DNA from 2 places in the Nonomuraea sp. NPDC048901 genome. Region 1 is predicted to be linked to the other one. Evidence: riboswitches for the same ligand, from Rfam matches in the RefSeq annotation. Region 1 holds a riboswitch; the other holds the start of a gene.
What was found. Region 1 has a riboswitch for thiamine pyrophosphate ahead of AB0C30_RS18715 (FAD-dependent oxidoreductase). Riboswitches for the same ligand answer to the same signal wherever they lie in the genome.
Positions count from the first base shown of each region.

Region 1 (5,850 bases):
CGGGACTCGATGCGGTAACGCCCATCGAGCAGCCGTCCGACGAGAGGGTCCGCTGTCGTCGTGTCCACCCCGCTGAGTTTACGGGCGTTTTGCCACTGGCAAGGCCTGACCATCCGAAACCGATGCCGAGCCGTGCTCGTTGGAACGCGCCTATCTGGAACATAACCGGACATATCCTGTCTCGCCGGTTCCGCGTGGCGTCGAGTGGCTACGGGCCCGTCCGGCGGCCTCCGAGTGGCTACGGGCCCGTCCGCAGCATTCGCGTGGCTACGGGCAAGTCAGGGGCCTTCGCGTGGCTACGGGCAAGTCAGGGGCCTTCGCGTGGCTACGGGCCCGTTGAGGGCCTTCGCGTAGCTATGGGCCCGTTGGGGAGGAGGCCTCCGCGTAGCGGCGGCGGGGGATGCGGCCCGCCTGGTGGGCGAGCCGGCCCGCCTGGACGGCCGCTCTCATGGCCGTCGCCATCAGCTCCGGCCGCTGCGCCCTGGTGACGGCCGTGGCCAGGAGTACGGCATCGCAGCCCAGCTCCATCGCCAGGGCGGCGTCGCTGGCCGTACCGATGCCCGCGTCGAGGATCACCGGCACCGAGGCCGCCTCCACGATGAGCTCGATGTTGTGCGGGTTGCGGATGCCGAGGCCGGAGCCGATCGGCGCGCCGAGCGGCATCACCGCGGCACATCCGGCCAGCTCCAGGCGACGCGCCAGCGCCGGGTCGTCCCCGATGTACGGCAGCACCACGAACCCGTCGGCCACCAGCCGTTCGGCCGCGTCGAACGTCTCGATCGGGTCCGGCAGCAGCGTCCGCTCGTCGGCGATGACCTCGAGCTTGACCCAGTTCGTGCCGAGCGCCTCCCTGGCCAGCCGGGCGGTCAGCACGGCGTCGCCCGCGGTGAAGCAGCCGGCGGTGTTGGGCAGGACCTTGATGCCGCGTTCGCGCAGTACGTCGAGCACCGAGCCGGGCGCACTGGGGTCGAGCCGCCGCATGGCGACGGTCGTCAGCTCGGTGCCGGACGCGACCAGCGCCTGGTCGAGCACCTCCAGCGACGGGGCACCGCCGGTGCCCATGATGAGCCGGGAGGAGAACTTCTCTCCGGCTATGAGCAGATCATCCACCTTGCACCGCCGTCAGCACTTCCATCCGGTCGCTGTCGCCGAGCGCCGTCGTCTCCCAGGCGCTCCGCGTCACCACCTCGTCGTTCACGGCCACGGCCACGCCGGTCGTCGCCGTGGTGAGCGTGAGTACGGCCTGCGCCACGGTGGTGCCGTCGGGCACCTCGTGCGGGGCCCCATTGATGATCACATTCATGAAATATCCCGATACCTCAGCGGCGAGCACAGCTCCGCGAGCTCGCTCTCCTCGCCCAGCAGAATGGCCGCCGTGAGCGGAGCCAGCAGCACCCCGCCCCGGTGATGCCCAGTGGCCAGCACCAGCCCCGGCGTCCCGCTGGGCCCGATGAGCGGAACGTTGTCCGGTGTGCCCGGCCGCAGCCCCGCCACCACGTCGGCGATCTCCAGCTCGGTGACGCCCGGCACCAGCTCGTGGGCGTCCCGCAGCAGCTCGTACAGTCCGCCCGCCGTCACCCTCGTGTCGAACCCCAGCTCCTCCTGGGTCGCCCCGACCACCAGCTCACCGTCACCCCTTGGCACCAGGTACACGGATTTCCCGTGGACCGTCCCGCGTACGCACCTGCCGAGCAGGGGCTGAGGGGAGCGCAGCCGCATGATCTGCCCCTTGACCGGTCGCACCGGGACATCGACCAGCCCGGCGCTCCACGCCCCGGCCGCCAGTACGACCCGCTCGCCCCGGATCTCATGGGGGATGTCCACCTGCGGGCGGCCCTTGTCCAGGGTGGCCGTCCCGTCTGGGGGTGTGAGGCGTACGCCCACCACCTTGTCGCCGTCCCGGAGCAGTTCGCTGACGCGAGCCCGGACGAGGGGGACGCCCAGGCGGTCGAGTGCGGCCAGGAGCGCGGCGGTGACACGGCGCGGGTCCACCCAGGCGTCTCCACGGGCCAGTAGCCCACCGCGTACGGAGGGCGCCAGCATGGGCTCCAGCCGGCGGCACTCGCGCCCGGTCAGCCGCTCGACCGGTAGCCCCAGCTTCTCCATGAACGCGGCCAGCTCACCGAGCGCCGCCAGATCGTCGGCCCCGAACGCCACGGCCAGCGTCCCGTCGACCCGGAAGTCCAGCCCGGCCCGCGCGGCCTCACTGAGCCCGCTCACGACCGCTTCAGCTGCCCCCGCTTCGTCAAGGCGGTTGGTGGCGGGACCCGCAGCAGCATGGAGGCCGACGTCGGAGGCGGCGAATCCCGTACCAGCATCGCGGTGAGAGCGGTTGGCGGCGGATCCCGTACCGGCGTCGAGGTCGGCGTCGGTGGCGAGTTCGGAGGCGAAGGACGGCCAGCGGCGCAGTGCGGCGAGGCCCAGCCGGAGCAGCGGCTCCTCCGTGTACGTGACCTCGCTCACCGGTGCCAGCATGCCCGCCGCCGCGTGCGAGGCCCCGGTGGCCGGAGCCGGGTCGACCACGGTGACCGGCCGACCCGAGCGGGACAGGCGCCAGGCGATGGACAGCCCGATGATCCCGCCGCCTACGACGATGTCCACGTCCGCTCCCTTCGCCGGCATGATCCGGATCAGGTGTCTTGCGGTCGAAGGCCCGGTGCAGCCTTCCTCTCAGCCCGGTAAACGGCCGGACTCCCGCGCGTCTTACGTCTCCACCCTACGGCCTCGGCGCGACGTCCCGGCACGGGCCCCGTTATGGTCTTGAACGTGAATCATGTGGTGGTGGCAGGCGCCGGTCTGGCCGGTGTACGGAGTGTCGAGGCGCTGCGCGCGAAAGGGTTCGACGGCAGGATCACGCTGATCGGGCAAGAGCGGCACCGGCCGTACGATCGGCCACCCTTGTCGAAGGCGGTCCTGTCCGGCAGCAGTGACTCCAGCTTCGTCGACGCCGACCTCGCCGTGCTGGAGGTGGACTTCTGGCCGGGCGTCTCGGCCAAGGCGCTGCGTCCCGGCGTCGTCGAGACAACCGAGGGCGAGCTCGGCTATGACGGCCTGGTGATCGCCACCGGCGCCGAGCCGATCACGCTGCCCGGCGACGGCCGCCAGCACGTGCTGCGTACCCTCGACGACGCGCTGGAGCTGCGCGCCCGGCTCGTCAAGGGCGCCCACGTGGTGATCATCGGCGCCGGCTGGATCGGCGCCGAGGTGGCCACCGCCGCCCGCCGGGCCGGCTGCGAGGTGACCGTGATCGAGGCCGGCCCCACCCCGCTCGCCCAGGCGGTCGGCCCTGAGATCGGCGCCCGCACCCAGGGCTGGTACGAGGGCATCGACCTGCGGCTCAACACCCTGGTCGGCTCAGTGGACGACGGCGGCGTCACGCTCGCGGACGGAAGCCTCATCGAGGCGCACGTGGTCGTCACCGGTGTCGGAGTACGCCCGACCGTCGGCTGGCTCGCGGGCTCCGGCATCGACCTGGACAACGGCGTCGTCACCGACGAACACCTGCGCACCTCCCTGCCGAACGTCGTGGCCGTGGGCGACTGCGCCGCCTGGTGGTCGCGCCGGTTCGAGACCAGGCTGAGGGTCGAGCATTGGGACGCCGCGCTCAACTCACCCGAGGTGGCCGCCGCCACGCTGCTGGGTGTCGAGGCCGCCTATGACCCGGTGCCCTATTTCTGGTCTGAGCAGTTCGGTCACATGGTCCAGTACGCGGGCCACCACCCGGCCGGAGACCGCCTCCTCTACCGAGGCGAACTCGGCGGAAAATGGTCGGCCTGCTGGCTCACCTCGGACGACACCCTGGCCGCGGTACTCGCCGTGGACCGGCCCCGAGACCTCGTCCAGGGCCGCAGAATCATCGAAGCCGGACACCGCGTAGACGCCGAACGCCTGGTAGATCCCGACCTCTCCCTACGGGACTGTGTTGTTTGAGCAAGCACGCCATGTGGTAGTTGTGGTTTCGTGACGCTTTCTGTTGCGCAGATCGACCGGGAGACCGACCAGCTCGTCGCCGAGTGGCTCACTCTCCCCGAAGTGGCCGCGCGCCTCGACCTTTCGATAGGGCGGGCCAAGCAACTCCTCAAGGACCGGAAACTGCTCGGTGTGCGCCGGGGTGGTGGTGGGCCACAAGTGCCCGCGGTGTTCCTTGACGGAAAGGACGTGATGAAGGGTCTGCCCGGCACACTCTCCGTGCTGCGCGACTCCGGTTACGACGACATCGAGTCGCTGCGCTGGCTCTTCACTCCCGACGACTCCCTGCCCGGCTCGCCGGTCGACGCCATCAGGGCCGGTCGCCATACCGAGGTCAAGCGGCGTGCCCAAGCCCTCGCTTTCTGACGCCCGCCTCTACCTCTGCACGGACGGCCGTCGCGAACGCGGTGACCTGGCCGAATTCCTCGACGCGGTGCTGGCCGCGGGCGTGGACATCGTCCAGTTGCGGGAGAAGGGGCTGGAGGCGCGCGAAGAGCTCGCGCTCCTCGAGGTCTTCCGCGACGCCTGCGACCGGCACGGCCGGCTGCTGGCGGTCAACGACCGGGCCGACATCGCCTACGCCGCCCGGCCCGACGTGCTCCACCTGGGGCAGGACGATCTTCCGGTGAAGGTCGCGCGAGAGATACTCGGCGACGACGTCTTCATCGGACGGTCCACCCACTCCGTCGCCGAGGCGTCCGCCGCGGCCGTGGAGGAGGGCGTCGACTACTTCTGCTGCGGTCCCGTCTGGCCGACGCCGACCAAGCCGGGCCGCCACGCGCCGGGGCCGTCGCTGCTGCGGCACGCGGCGTCGCTCGGCACCGGGCGGCCGTGGTTCGGCATCGGCGGCATCGACCTGGGCAATCTCGACCAGGTCAGGTCGTACGGGGTCGAACGGGTTGTGGTGGTACGCGCCATCACGGAGGCCGAGGATCCGGGCGCCGCGGCAGCGGAGTTCGCCAAGCGCCTGGCCGGCTGACAGACGCGCGCGGGCGCCCTCCGGCGCCCGCCGCGCCGTACTCAGGTGGTGTGTGGGGCGGCGGGTTGTACGTGCGGCCGTTCAGGCGTGCCTGAGAGTGACAGGTAGTGCGTGTGATGGCTCAGGTGGTGCGTGAGGTGGCGGCCACCGCCAGGTCCGACAGGGCCGCGCGGGCCTCCGGTGTGATCGGCGCCTTGCCGAGGAACGTCAGCGCCTCGCCGAGGTAGTCGCCGATCATGTCCTCGCACTGGCGCAGCGCCCCGGTGCCCTCGATGATGCGCCGCAGCGCGGCCACCCCGTCCTCGTCGAGCCCGGGGTCACCGAGCAGGGCGCGCACGGTCTCGGCGTCGCCGGGTGCGGCCGCGGCCAGCGTCCGGGCGACGAGCATCGTCCGCTTGCCCTCGCGCAGGTCGTCGCCCGCCGGTTTGCCGGTCTGCGCCGGGTCGCCGAACACGCCCAGGATGTCGTCGCGCAGCTGGAAGGCGATGCCGACCCGTCGGCCGTACTCCATGCAGAGCTCGTCCATCCACGGCTCCAGGCGGCCGGCGGCGAGCGCCAGGCCGAGGCGGAGCGGTTGTTCGACGGAGTATTTGCCGCTCTTGTAGAGGGCGACGCGCAGGGCGGACTCGAAGGTGTTCTCGCCGTGCGCCTGCTCCAGCAGGTCGAGATATTGGCCACACATCAGCTCGGTGCGCATGTGGTCGTGCACCGGCTGGGCCGCCGACAGGGACTCGGGCGGCAGGCCGCTGCTGCGCCACATCTCGCCGGACCAGATCAGCAGCAGGTTGCCCAGCAGGATCGCCGCGCCCTCGCCGAACTGCTCCGCCGAGCCGTGCCAGCCCGACTTCTCATGGATGGCCTCGAAGCGGCGGTGCGCGGACGGCATGCCCCTGCGCAGGTCG
Region 1 is NZ_JBEZFW010000005.1:224,208-230,057, forward strand. Features, by position in the region: gene pknB (Stk1 family PASTA domain-containing Ser/Thr kinase) at 1-68, opposite strand, end outside; gene AB0C30_RS18705 (thiazole synthase) at 355-1,110, opposite strand; gene thiS (sulfur carrier protein ThiS) at 1,103-1,303, opposite strand; gene AB0C30_RS18715 (FAD-dependent oxidoreductase) at 1,300-2,601, opposite strand; TPP riboswitch at 2,591-2,708, opposite strand; gene AB0C30_RS18720 (FAD-dependent oxidoreductase) at 2,767-3,930, shown strand; gene AB0C30_RS18725 (Rv2175c family DNA-binding protein) at 3,961-4,335, shown strand; gene thiE (thiamine phosphate synthase) at 4,313-4,948, shown strand; gene AB0C30_RS18735 (polyprenyl synthetase family protein) at 5,070-5,850, opposite strand, start outside.

Region 2 (5,850 bases), on a different contig from region 1:
CGGGTGTCGCCGCCCTCGGCCCCGACCCCCTCGACGACGCCTTCACCGTGGCCACGCTCAAAGCCATCCTGAACGGCAGCCGTACCCAGGTGAAGGGCCTGCTGCGCGACCAGAAGGTGATCGCGGGCATCGGCAACGCCTACTCCGACGAGGTGCTGCACGCGGCCAAGATGTCCCCGTTCAAGATCGCCTCGACCCTCACCGACGACCAGATCGCCGACCTGCACGAGGCCATTGTCACCACGCTGCGCGAGGCGGTGGAGCGGGCGCACGGCCTGGCCGCGAAGGACCTCAAGGCGGAGAAGAAGTCCGGCCTCCGTGTCCACAACCGCGCCGGTCAGCCGTGCGACGTCTGCGGTGACACCATTCGCGAGGTGTCCTTCGCCGACTCCTCGCTGCAGTACTGCCCCACCTGCCAGACGGGCGGCAAGCCGCTGGCCGACCGCCGCCTGTCCCGCCTGCTGAAGTAACGCCTCCGTGCCTATGGTCATGCTCTGACGATGATGGGTTCCTCGGGCTCTCCGGACCTGTCGGTCCCCTGCGTGGGGGTGGGCGGGCGTCGGCGTAGGCCGGTGGCCATGATGAGCGCGGCGACTGCCGTGGCGGCCAGCGGTACCAGCAGTGCCGTCCTGATGGCCGCCAGTCCGGCCTCTGCGGAGGTCGCGTCGCCGAGTGCCGCCACGCTGACCGCCGTGACCATGGACAGCCCGAGTGCCGCGCCGAACTGGAAGGCCGAGTTCAGCAGCCCACCGGCCAAGCCCTGCTCGTCCTCCGCGATGCCCTCCGTGGCGACGATCGTGAGCGGGCCGTACACGAAGGCGAACATCAGGCCGATCAGCAGCATCGACGGCAGCATGGCCGCGTACGACCAGTTCATCCCGACCCCCACGAACAGGCCGTAAGCCGCGAGCCCGGACAGCAGGCCGCCGAAGATCACCCGGGCGTTGCCGTACCTCTGCACCAGCCAGGGGGTCAGCGTGGGCGCGAGCGCCACGTCGGCGGCGGCGGCGAGCAGGGCCAGCCCGGTCTGGACGGTGGACCAGCCGCGCAACTCCTGCAGGTACAGCGTGACGAGGAACTGGAAGCCGAAGAACGACGCGGTGAGCAGCAGCGCAGTCAGGTTGGCGCGCACCAGTGGCGCGGAGCGCAGGATGCCCAGGCGGACGAGCGGAGTGGCCGACCGCCGCTCGATCACCACGAACGCCGCCAGCAGCGCCACGCCGCCCGCGAACGCGCCGACGGTCCAGGCCGGGCCGTCGGTGGGGTGCTCCAGCCGTACCAGGCCATAGACCAGCAGCGTCATCGCGCCGGTGATGGTCGCGGCCCCGGCCAGGTCGACGCCGCCGGCGGGCCGGGGCGTCCGCTGCTCCTTCAGCAGCGGGACGGCGGCGATCAGGATCGCCAGCGAGAAGAGGACGGGCGCGAAGAAGACCCAGCGCCAGCCGATCGAGCTCAGCAGACCACCGATCACCAGCCCGAGCGCGAACCCGGCGGCCCCCGTCCCCGCGTACACCAGCAGCGCGCGGTTGCGCTGCCTGCCCTCGGAGAAGCTCGTGGTGATCAGCGACAGCCCGGCGGGCATCATGAAGGCGGCCGCGACCCCGGTGAGGAACCTGGCGACCAGCAGCACCCACCCCTCGGTCGCGAACCCGCCCAGCCCGGAGAACACCACGAACACGCCGAGCCAGAGCAGGAACATCCTGCGCCTGCCCAGCAGGTCGGCCGCCCGGCCGCCGAGCAGGATGAAACCGCCACAGCCCAGGACGTAGGCGCTCACCACCCCGCTCAGCATGCCCGTGGACAGCCCCAGATCCGCCCTGATCGACGGCAGGGCCACGTTCAGCATGGCCACGTCGGTGCCCTCGATGAAGATGGCCCCGCACAGCACGATCAACATGCCCCAAGCGCGTTTGGACATGGTCAACTCCTGGTTACTTATCGGCATTCGGTTATCTCTGGTAACCATCCAAATCATCCGGCAGTATGAAATGTCATGGAAGACGGCACTTCTAAGTCACCCGGTTACTGCGAGAGCACCGTGGACGACGACTACGACGTGTGGCAGTGGGACACCAGGGAGGACTGCGAGGTCCGGCAGATACTCGACCGGGTCGCCGACAAGTGGTCGCTGCTGGTCATCGCGCTGCTCGACTGCCAGAGCCTGCGCTTCACCCAGTTGCGCCGCGAGATCGACGGGGTCAGCCAGCGGATGCTCAGCGTGACCCTGCGCCACCTGGAGCGCGACGGCCTGGTCAGCCGTACGGTCCACCCCGTCGTGCCCCCGAGGGTCGACTACGCGCTCACGCCGCTCGGCCGGACGCTGCACCAGACGATCAAGAGCCTGGTCACCTGGACCGAGGAGCACCGGCAGGAGATCGCCACGGCGCGTGCTGCCTACGATGAGCGACGCGAGATGATGGAGGCATGACGGTTCCAGAGATTCCGGCAAGCGACGTTCCCGCTGACGCCTACCTGCTCGACGTGCGCGAACAGGACGAATGGGTGGCCGGGCACGCCCCCGAGGCGGTGCACATCCCGATGACGCAGATCCAGGGGCGGGTCGAGGAGGTGCCGGGCGACCGGACCGTCTACGTGGTCTGCCGGGTCGGCGGCCGGTCGTTCCAGGTCGCGGCCTGGCTCAACCAGCTCGGGCGCGAGGCGGTCAACGTCGACGGCGGCATGCAGTCCTGGGCGGGCGCGCGCCGCCCGATGGTCAGTGAGACGGGGCGCCCGCCGTTCGTCGCCTGACGGATGGCATAATCCGCTCGACAACTACACAAACCGCGGGAGCTCGGGGTGCACCGGGCTGAGAGGGCGACTGATCTGTCGCCGACCGCATGAACCTGTCCGGGTAATGCCGGCGTAGGGAGTGTGAGATGACGCATGTCGTCGACGAAGTCCCGCTGACCCTCGAAGGGACGCCCCCCAAGACGCTCGGGCTGCTCGACCAGGGGGCCCTGTGGGCGAACCTGGCGGTGAGCCTGCTGGGGTTCAGCGGCGCGCTGTTCCTGCTCGACCCGCTCGGCGGCAGCCCGCTCAGCCTGACCGCCGCCCTGCTCGCCGCGCTCGTCGGCAGTCTGGTCGGCACGGCCATGGTGGGGCTGTCGGCCATCCCGGGCACGCAGACCGGGCGGCCGGCGATGGTGCTGCTGCGCGGGTTGTTCGGGGCGCGGCTGTCCTACATCCCGACCGTGCTCAACATCGTCCAGATGATCGGGTGGGGCGCCTTCGAGCTGTGGGTGATCGCCAAGGGTGCGATGGCCATCTTCGGCGACGTGGTGCCGTACCAGGTGTGGGTGGTGGTGGCGGGGGCGTTGACCACGTCGCTGACCATCTGGCCGCTCGGGTCGGTCCGGCTGCTGCGGCGTTACGTCACCATCGGGGTGATCATCTCGCTGGTCTGGTTCGCGGTGGCGTTCCTGTCGAAGGCTCCCCCGCAGGGCGGCGGGTCGTGGACGGCTTTCGCGCCCGCGGTCGACTACGTCATCGCGCTGTCGGTCTCGTGGGTGCCGATCGCCGCCGACTTCGCCCGGCACTCCAGGTCGAGCCAGGCGGCCTTCGCGGGCGTGGTCGGCGGCTACACGCTGGCCCAGGTCGCCTGCCTGGGGCTGGGCGTCTACGCGGTGGCCATCGCCGGGTCCGCCGCGGTGGCCGCCGACGGCACGGCCGTGTTCGGGGCGTTCGTCGCGGTGCCGCTGGGCGCGCTGTTCTTCGCGATCCTGGTGCTGCGGGAGGCCGACCAGTCGTTCGCGAACGTCTACTCCACGACCATGTCCCTGCAGAACCTCATGCCGCGCGTCGACCGGCGGGTCTTCTCGATCGCCATCGGCGTGCTGACCACCGCCATCGCGCTGGTGGTCGACGTGAACTCGTACGGGGCGTTCCTGGGCGTGATCGGTGCGGTGTTCGTGCCGATGTTCGCGGTGCTGGCGGTCGACTACTTCCTGCTCGGCGGATCCTCGGGGTGGAACACCGACGAGGACGCGCCCGCTCGCTGGTCCATGCTGGTGCCCTGGGCGCTCGGTTTCGTGGCCTACTGGCTGACCACCTCCACGCCCACGGTCGCGCAGTGGGACGGCCTCTGGGCGGCCGTACGCGAGGCCATCGGGTTCACCAGGCAGCCGTGGATGAACGGGGCCCTGGGCGCGGCTCTCGTGGCGGCTCTGGTGACGCTGGCGATCGGCTGGGCGACCAGGCGCGCGTCGATCACGCGTCGTTGAGTACGTACCTCAGGCCCGCGAGCGTTTCTCGATGTTGAGGAGATGACGCTTGGCGGCCTGGCCGCCCGCGTAGTCGCCGAGTTCGCCGTCGCCCGGCACGATCCGGTGGCACGGCACGACCACACAGACGGGGTTGGCGTTGAGCGCGTTGCCGACCGCGCGCAGCGCGCGCGGGCGGCCGATGCTCTCGCCGATCTCGTCGAGGGTCGCCGTCTCCCCGTAGGGCACGGCCATGGTCTTCTGCAGCACCGTGCGGGCGAACGTCGTGGCGATGGACAGGTCCACCGGCGTGGCGAAGGCCCGCAGGCGCCCGGAGAAGTAGGCGTCGAGCTCCCTGCGCACCGGATCGAGCCGCCCGGGGTCGGGCCCGACGAACGCGCCCACATGCCGGACGACCAACTCGAAGACGGTGTCCTCCGACTCGAAGCTGCACGCCACGATGCCCTTGCCGCTCACCGCCAGCACCAGCCGGCCGACCGCGCCGTCATAGGTGCCGAACGCCACATCGGGCGGCACCTCGCCGCGATAGGTGGCGGAAGTCACCCGCAGCAGGGCATCGAGGTCTCCACTGGACATACCCGCCACCCTCTTCCGCCGCCCTGAAAGGCCGTGCCCGCAGCGTATCGGACGGATCGCCCGACGAACGCCGCACGCCACAGGCACTATGGAGGTGTGGGTGACGACAGAGCAGGCAGTGACGATGAGATCGCTCGCGCGGTGCTCGCCAGCTCGCCCAACGCCGTGGTCGCGCTCGACAGGGACCAGACCGTACTCGTCTGGAACCGGGCGGCGGAGCGGCTCTTCGGCTGGTCGGCCGAGGAGATGCTGGGCCGCAGGGCGCCGATCGTGCCGGGGGAGCTGACAGCGGAGCACAACGCGGTGCTCGAACGGGTGCGTACGGGCGGCCAGGTGTCGCTGCGCACCAAGCGGTTGCGCAGGGACGGCACCGTGCTCGACCTGAGGGTCGACACGAGCGCGCTGCTCACGGGCAGCGCCGTGGCGGGCTACGTCTTCGTGCACCATCTGACCGAGGCTGACGAGGCCGCCAGGAACCGCATGGCGCGGCGGGCCCGGCTGGTGCGCCGGCTCACCGACGTGGTCGGCGACATCAACGCCGAGCTGGAGCTGTCCACGGTGCTCGACCGCATCGCGGCCAGCCTGACCGAGCTGACCGGCGCCGACGCGGGCGGCTTCGTGCTCATCGAGGGCGAGCGGCTGCGGCTGGTGAGCGCGCACCAGTTGCCCGACTCGCTCAAGGACGTGACGGCCGAGCTGCGTACCAGCCTGGTCGGCAAGCTCTTACGTACCGGGAAGACGGTGATGCTGGAGTCGCAGGGGCTTGGCGACCTGGTGTGGGCCGAGCTCGACGGGCTGCACACGATCGCGCTCGGCCTGGCGGCGGTCGGTGGCCGTCCCTACGGGGCGCTGTACGCGCTGTTCGCCGAGCACAAGCCCGGCCATCTGGAGCTCGAACTCCTGGAGCTGCTGGCCGGGCACGCCGGCATCGCGGTCGGCAACGCGGTGGCCTATCAGGAGGCCGTACGCCAGCGGGCGCACGAGCGGGCGGTGTTCGACGCCAGCGCCGACGGCATCGCCGTGCTCGACCGCGCCGGGCGGGTCAGCCAGTGGA
Region 2 is NZ_JBEZFW010000001.1:284,039-289,888, forward strand. Features, by position in the region: gene AB0C30_RS01475 (DNA-formamidopyrimidine glycosylase family protein) at 1-470, shown strand, start outside; gene AB0C30_RS01480 (MFS transporter) at 488-1,918, opposite strand; gene AB0C30_RS01485 (helix-turn-helix domain-containing protein) at 1,994-2,428, shown strand; gene AB0C30_RS01490 (rhodanese-like domain-containing protein) at 2,425-2,748, shown strand; TPP riboswitch at 2,774-2,886, shown strand; gene AB0C30_RS01495 (cytosine permease) at 2,877-4,220, shown strand; gene AB0C30_RS01500 (methylated-DNA--[protein]-cysteine S-methyltransferase) at 4,230-4,796, opposite strand; gene AB0C30_RS01505 (PAS domain S-box protein) at 4,893-5,850, shown strand, end outside.
Region 2: linked by a shared signal. The riboswitch ahead of AB0C30_RS01495 (cytosine permease) and the one ahead of AB0C30_RS18715 (FAD-dependent oxidoreductase) in region 1 are both predicted to bind thiamine pyrophosphate.